DNA from 3 places in the Streptomyces sp. NPDC057543 genome. Region 3 is predicted to be linked to each of the others. Evidence: riboswitches for the same ligand, from Rfam matches in the RefSeq annotation. Region 3 holds a riboswitch; each other region holds the start of a gene.

Region 1 (2,259 bases), on a different contig from region 3:
CGACGCCGTGGAGTCGGTGGCGGTGATCATCGGGGCGTTCCGGGAGGCGGCCGAGCAGGAGCGTTCGCTGGAGGGCGTGGCGCAGCGGCTGGAGCGGGCGCTGGCGCGGGAGGGGACGCGGCGGGGCGGGCTCGACGCGGTCGAGGGCTTCATCACCGCCGTGCTGGCCGAGATCCCGGCGGGGCTGTCCCGGGTGCGGATCGTCAACCGCGGCCACCCCGAGCCGATCCTGCTGCACCCGGACGGGGCGCTGGAGGTACTGGGGCCGACGGTGCCCGCGCTGCCGCTCGGGATGGACCTGGGGGCCTGGCCCGACCGGTCGGACGAGTGGGATCTGCCGGCGGGGACGACCCTGCTCCTGTACACGGACGGGCTCTCCGAGGCGCGGAACGCCGACGGGGTCTTCTACGACCCGGCGGCCAGACTGCGCGGGAGGATCTTCCCGGGGCCCGAGGAGCTGCTGTCCGCGCTGGCCGACGACGTACGGCTGCACACGGGCGGTGAGACGACCGACGACATGGCGCTGCTCGCGGTCGTACGTCCCGCGGAGGGGCAGCCGGACCGGCGCAGGACCGTGAAGATCGTCGGCCTCGAAGGGGTGTGACGGGTGGGGCGGGGGCTTCGCGCGAGCCGCACGCGGCCTTGGACCGGGATGCCACCGTACGTAACCGAAGCGCGTCGCTCCGCATAACATTTGACGCAACGTCAGAAACCGGGTAGTGGCTGAGGGTCGATCAACTCGTCCCATTCCGCCCGGTTGTGCACCGTAAAGTCCAGGCCAAAGGCGTGAACGATCAGTGGGAACAGCTTGGAATCAGGCCCCGGTGTCTATTAACGTTCGATAACGCAGCGCGGTCGTCCCAGCCGTCGTCAGTGGCGGCACCGTGCGCGAGCGCCGAATTCCGCAAGGGAACCGGGGAACCACCTACATGGGGTGAATCGGACACCTGTGTCTCGTGAGAGGCAGAGGGGCCCGTAGGAGACCTTCCTGCTCCGAACCCGTCAGCTAACCCGGTAGGCGAGAAGGAAGGAAAGGAGTGCGCCCCCGTGGCGTCCAACAAGCCTGCCCCCGAGGCCCCCTCTCGGTTCAACCCCGACTTCGGTTCCGACTTCGTCGCTGACTTCGGATCCGGTTCCAACTCCGGCTTCGCTTCCGACTCCGGCTTCGGCACCGACTTCGGTTCCGGCCCCGACTACGGGACCGGTGGGACGGGAACGGCGTACAGCACCGAGCCGGGCGGTGACTTCGGTGGCGAATTCCGCGCCGACGGCAACGGTGGGCCGGAACGCGGCTGGGACGAGTGGAACCCCACCGAGGAGTCCGTCCGCCCCGTACGCGGCAAGCACCGCGTCGCCAAGCAGCGCAACGGTCTTGCCCGTAGCTCCACGGTGCTCGGGGTCGGCGTCATCGCGGCGGTCGGTGCGGGCGGCATGGCCACCGCGCAGAGCAAGCCGCCGGTCTCCATCTCCCTTCCCGATTCCATCGCGAACAACCTCCCCGACGCCAAGTCCCTTCCGGGCGTGGGTTCTCTGTTCTCCGGGGAGTCCGAAGCCGACAAGGCCGCTGTCGCCGCCGCTGCCGCACCGCTCACCACCGCCGGCCTCACCACCACCGAGGCCGAGCAGGGCACGGCGGACGCGGGCGAGGCGCTCCGCGCGCGCATCCTCCAACAGGCGGAGCAGCAGCAGGACGCCGCCGACGCCGAGGCCAAGGCGGCCCAGGAGAAGGAGGCCGCGGAGAAGGCCGCCGCCGAGGCCAAGAAGCAGCAGGACGCGGCCGAGGCCAAGGCCGCCGCCGAAAAGAAGAAGGCGGAGGAAGAGGCCAAGAAGAAGGCCGAGGCCCTGCGGCTCGCCAAGCTCGCCGCCAGCTACGCCATCCCGACCTCCTCGTACACGATCACCTCGACCTTCGGCGAAGCCGGCTCGATGTGGTCCTCCGGCTACCACACCGGCCTCGACTTCGCGGCGCCGACGGGTACGCCGATCAAGGCCATACACGGCGGCATCATCAAGTCGGCCGGCTGGTCCGGTTCGTACGGCTACCGCACGGTGCTGGAGCTCGACGACGGTACGGAGCTGTGGTTCTGCCATCAGTCCTCGATCGGCGTGAGCGTCGGCCAGAAGGTCACCACCGGTGAGACCATCGGCCGGGTCGGCGCGACCGGCAACGTGACGGGCCCGCACCTCCACCTGGAGGTCCACACCCCCTCCGGTACGGGCATCGACCCGATGGCCTGGCTGCGCGGCAAGGGCCTCAAC
Region 2 (2,259 bases), on a different contig from region 3:
ACCGTCCGGGCGCGGTGCAGACGCAGCTGCTGATCGGCCGGATCGGCCCCGACCGGCACGACAGCGTATGGCCGGCCCAGGTGCTCGGCACGTACTGCCTGGGCGGCACGCTCACGTCCCGGCTGGACCGAGTGCTGCGCGAGGAGAAGGGCTACACGTACGGCGTGCGGGCCTTCGCCCAGGTGCTGCGGTCGTCGGCCCCGGATTCCGCCTCGGGGGCGACCGGTGCCGCGATGCTCGCCATCAGCGGATCCGTCGACACGGAGTCCACCGGACCGGCGCTGAAGGACCTGTGGACGGTCCTGCGGACCCTGGCCGCCGAGGGGCTGACCGATGAGGAGCGCGAGACGGCCGTGCAGAACCTCGTGGGTGTCGCACCACTGAAGTTCGAGACGGCGGCCTCCGTCGCCGGCACCCTCGCCGACCAGGTCGAGCAGCACCTCCCGGACGACTACCAGGCACACCTGTACGCCCGGCTCGCGGAGACCGGCACGGTCGAGGCGACTGCGGCAGTGGTCAACGCCTTCCCGGGCGACCGGCTGGTCACGGTCCTCGTCGGTGACGCGGCGCAGATCGAGGAGCCGGTCCGGGCCCTGGACATCGGAGAGGTGTCGGTGGTGGCCGGCTGACAGGCGTACCTGTCGCGGACGCGGGAGGCGGCCTCGCAGGCCGGCAGAACCATCGCCCGCGACAGTTCGCTTGTGACGGTTCACCTCTGACCGTCCAACGGTCACCCGGTCCACAGTCCCGTCGTGTGTCCACATAAAGGGACAAGAGGAAGACCCCTGTGAGCGAGATCTCGCCGGGGTCTTCCTTTTTGTCCGTTCTGGCGGCGAGGTTGCCTGTCTGCCCTGTGGGATGCGCTACAAAACGGCCTGTCCGTTTGGTGAATGAAAGTGACCCCGCTTAGCGTCGGCCGGGCTGTCCGTCACTCGTATGCCGCATCCGCGACGTACCGGACAGTCATCGCCGAGTCCCCGTCAGGCGCGAGCCTGGGGAGCCGGGGACCCACGAAGTCCCTGGGGTGAATCGGATGCCTGAGCCTCCCCGGGGCCGGGACATCCGTAGGAGACCTTCCTGCTCCGAACCCGTCAGCTAACCCGGTAGGCGAGAAGGAAGGAAAGGACCAGCCACTTCATGGCGTTCACCCGTGCCACCGGGAAGCATCGTGCCCCGAGCCGACTGACGCGCACGAGCGCGAAGATCGCCGGCGTCGCGGCCCTGGCCACCACCGGCGTCATCGGCGGAGCGGCCTCTCCGGCCCTCGCGGCGGACACCGGGGTCACCTCCGCCAGCGAGACGGGCCTGAACCAGGTCATCGCCATCGACAGTGCTCTCGCCGACCAGATAGCGGCCCAGGCCGCCGCACAGCAGCACCAGGCCGATGCCGCCGCGAAGGCGAAGGCGGAGGCCCAGCGAAAGGCCGAGGCCAAGAAGCGGGCCGAAGCCAAGAAGAAGGCGCAGGCCGAGGCGCGCGCGGAGAGGGCGCGTGCCGCCCGATCCGCCGAGCGCACCCGCCTGGGCGTCTTCCAGCTCCCGGTCGCCGGTTCGTACGTCACCACCGGCTACAAGTCCAGCGGCTCGCTCTGGTCGTCCGGCAGCCACTCGGGCATCGACTTCCACGCCGCGTCCGGCAGCTCCGTCGTCGCCGTCGGTGCCGGTACGGTCGTCGAGGCCGGCTGGGGCGGCGCGTACGGCAACAACATCGTGCTCCGGATGACGGACGGGACGTACACGCAGTACGGCCACCTCTCCTCGATCGGCGTCTCCGTCGGCCAGAGCGTCGGCGCCGGTCAGCAGATCGGCCTCTCCGGCTCGACCGGCAACTCCACCGGCCCGCACCTCCACTTCGAGGCCCGGACGACGCCGTCGTACGGCTCCGACATGGACCCCGTCGCGTACCTGCGCGCCCACGGCGTCAACGCCTGACCGGCGCCACCCGTCACACCCGCAGCACCTCTTCGAAGGCCCTGGCACACACCGGGGCCTTCGCTGTGCCCGGCCGTCGTCGTGCCCGACCTCCGTGCCCGGCCTCCGTGTTTGTCCGTGGAGCCCACCTGCAGTACCTGGCCGCCGAGTCGCCCCGTGGCCAAAAGATATTCATGAATTTCCGCCCGGCATCGGAAATTCGGCCTCATTGCAATAGAGTCGCAGAACAGGCGTCGGTCGGCCGCGTTTCACGGGGATTAAGGCGGAGGTTCGGACATGCGCATTCCCGCGCATTCGGTGTGCACGGCAATCCGTGACGACATCGTCTCC
Region 3 (2,259 bases):
AGCGGCGGCGGTAGTGCTCGGCGACGTCGGGGAACGCCTGGAGCAGGTGGACCGTCGTCATGATGATGTCGTCGAAGTCCAGCGCGTTGGCCTCGCGCAGCCGGGACTGGTACATCGCGTAGGCCTGGGCGAGGGTCTTCTCGAAGCCGTCGGCGGCCTGGCCGGCGAAGGTCTCCTCGTCGATCAGCTCGTTCTTCAGGTTGGAGACCTTGGCCGTGAACGACTTCGGCGGGAAGCGCTTCGGGTCGAGGTCGAGATCGCGGCAGACCAGGGCCATCAGCCGCTTGGAGTCGGCGGCGTCGTAGATCGAGAACGATGACGTGAAGCCGAGCTTCTTCGACTCGCGGCGCAGGATGCGTACGCACGCGCTGTGGAAGGTCATGACCCACATGGCGTTGGCGCGCGGTCCGACGAGCTGCTCGACGCGCTCCTTCATCTCGCCCGCGGCCTTGTTGGTGAAGGTGATCGCCAGGATCTGGCCGGGGTGCACCCCGCGCTCGGCGAGAAGGTGGGCGATCCGGTGCGTCAGCACCCGCGTCTTGCCGGAGCCCGCCCCGGCGACGATGAGCAGCGGGGAGCCCGCGTGGACCACGGCGGCGCGCTGCTCGGTGTTCAGTCCGTCGAGGAGCGCCGCGGGGTCGATGACGGGGCGGTGCGCGCCGTCGCGGTAGTACGCCTCCCTGGGCGGCGGGGGCCCGTCGAATACGCCCGCGAAGAGGTCCTCCGGCACCGCTTCGGGTGCGGAGTCCTCGGGGGGCGGCGGGGGCTCTTCCTCCGAGTGCTGGAGGCCGGCCAGGAAGCTGTCGTCAAAGAGGCTGCTCATCGCTTGTCGAGTCTAGGCCGCCGCACCGACACACGACGGCCGCATGCCGAACCGGACCCGGACCGCATGGCCGGACCCACCGCCCAGCCGGGCACACAAAGAGAGCGGACACCCACTCGCGGTGAGGGATTCCGGTCCCCCGTCCACACCTGCCGCCCCACTTCGCCGAGGTCACGAAGATGTATCGGGCATATCGAACATCAACCTTCACAGCAGCACCAGGGGTTGGCTAGCGTGCTCGTCCGGGCGGCCCGTACTCCCTGAGGCGAACCACGCCGAGCGGGCGCCCACGCCGAATCCGGGCTGCCCTCGCGGGAGTTCGGAACCGGGGACCCACACGCAGTACCGGGGTGAATCGGTCCTTGTCCCCACGCGGGCCGTAGGGCAGCCTTCCGTTCCGCCCGAACCCGACAGCTAACCCGGTAGGCGGTCCACGGAAGGAGATGCCGGCCTTGGCGTCGCATCGCAAACCGCGCACCCGGGTGCGCACCACCACACCGGCCGTCGGGCTCACGACGGCGGCACTGGCGTCCGTGACCCTGCTCTCCACGCAGAGCGCGATGGCCGCCCCCGCTCCGAAAGCCGGCATCGAGGACGTCCAGAAGAAGGTCGACGACCTCTACCGGCAGGCGGGCACCGCGACCCAGCAGTACAACCAGGCGAAGGAAGCAGCCGCCACCCAGCGCACCAAGGTCGACGACCTGCTGGACGATGCCGCCAAGCGCGCCGACCAGCTCAACGAGGCCCGCAGGACGCTCGGCACGTACGCGGCCGCTCAGTACCGCAGCGGCACCATCGCACCGAGCGCGACCTTCTTCCTGGCCGACGACCCGCAGTCGTATTTCGACCAGAACCAGCTGATGGACCGGATGACCAGCCGGCAGCAGAAGGCGGTCACGGACTTCCGTACGCAGCAGACCAAGGCGGCGAAGAAGCGTGCCGAGGCGGTGCAGAGCCTGGAGACGCTGACCACGACGCAGACCACGCTGCGCACCAGCAAGCAGGACGTCCAGAAGAAGCTGGGCGAAGCGCGCGCGTTGCTGTCGAAGCTGACCGCCGAGGAGAAGGCGCGGCTCGCGGAGCTGGAGCGGAAGAAGGAGGCGGAGGCCCGGCGCAAGGCGGAGGAACTGGCCAAGCGCCAGGCCGCCGCCAAGGCGGAGGCGGACCGCAAGGCCGCGGAGGCCGCGAAGGCCGCGGATTCCGGCGGCGGTACGGGCACCGGCACCGGCACCGGAACGGGCACCGGCTCGGACAGCAGCGCCACCACCAAGGCGGAGAAGGTCCTCGCCTTCGCCCGCGCCCAGATCGGCAAGCCGTACGTCTGGGGCGCGACGGGCCCGTCCTCGTACGACTGCTCCGGGCTCACCCAGGCGGCGTGGAAGGCCGCGGGCGTCGACATCCCGCGCACCACCTGGGACCAGGTGAAAATTGGCACC

The links. A riboswitch is a leader RNA that binds a small molecule or an ion and turns the genes downstream of it on or off. The one in region 3 is predicted to bind cyclic di-AMP.
Region 1: it holds a riboswitch for cyclic di-AMP, as region 3 does, so the genes downstream of both, ACFU8Q_RS09285 (M23 family metallopeptidase) here and ACFU8Q_RS25015 (NlpC/P60 family protein) in region 3, are expected to answer to the same signal.
Region 2: it holds a riboswitch for cyclic di-AMP, as region 3 does, so the genes downstream of both, ACFU8Q_RS02735 (M23 family metallopeptidase) here and ACFU8Q_RS25015 (NlpC/P60 family protein) in region 3, are expected to answer to the same signal.

Annotation. Positions count from the first base shown of each region.
Region 1 covers NZ_JBHVFF010000036.1:20,628-22,886, reverse strand. Annotated here, with positions in the region: gene ACFU8Q_RS09290 (PP2C family protein-serine/threonine phosphatase) at 1-604, shown strand, start outside; cyclic di-AMP (ydaO/yuaA leader) riboswitch at 884-1,036, shown strand; gene ACFU8Q_RS09285 (M23 family metallopeptidase) at 1,048-2,259, shown strand, end outside.
Region 2 covers NZ_JBHVFF010000007.1:50,577-52,835, forward strand. Annotated here, with positions in the region: gene ACFU8Q_RS02730 (M16 family metallopeptidase) at 1-629, shown strand, start outside; cyclic di-AMP (ydaO/yuaA leader) riboswitch at 958-1,125, shown strand; gene ACFU8Q_RS02735 (M23 family metallopeptidase) at 1,138-1,929, shown strand; gene ACFU8Q_RS02740 (GntR family transcriptional regulator) at 2,206-2,259, shown strand, end outside.
Region 3 covers NZ_JBHVFF010000162.1:17,052-19,310, forward strand. Annotated here, with positions in the region: gene pcrA (DNA helicase PcrA) at 1-823, opposite strand, end outside; cyclic di-AMP (ydaO/yuaA leader) riboswitch at 1,104-1,268, shown strand; gene ACFU8Q_RS25015 (NlpC/P60 family protein) at 1,267-2,259, shown strand, end outside.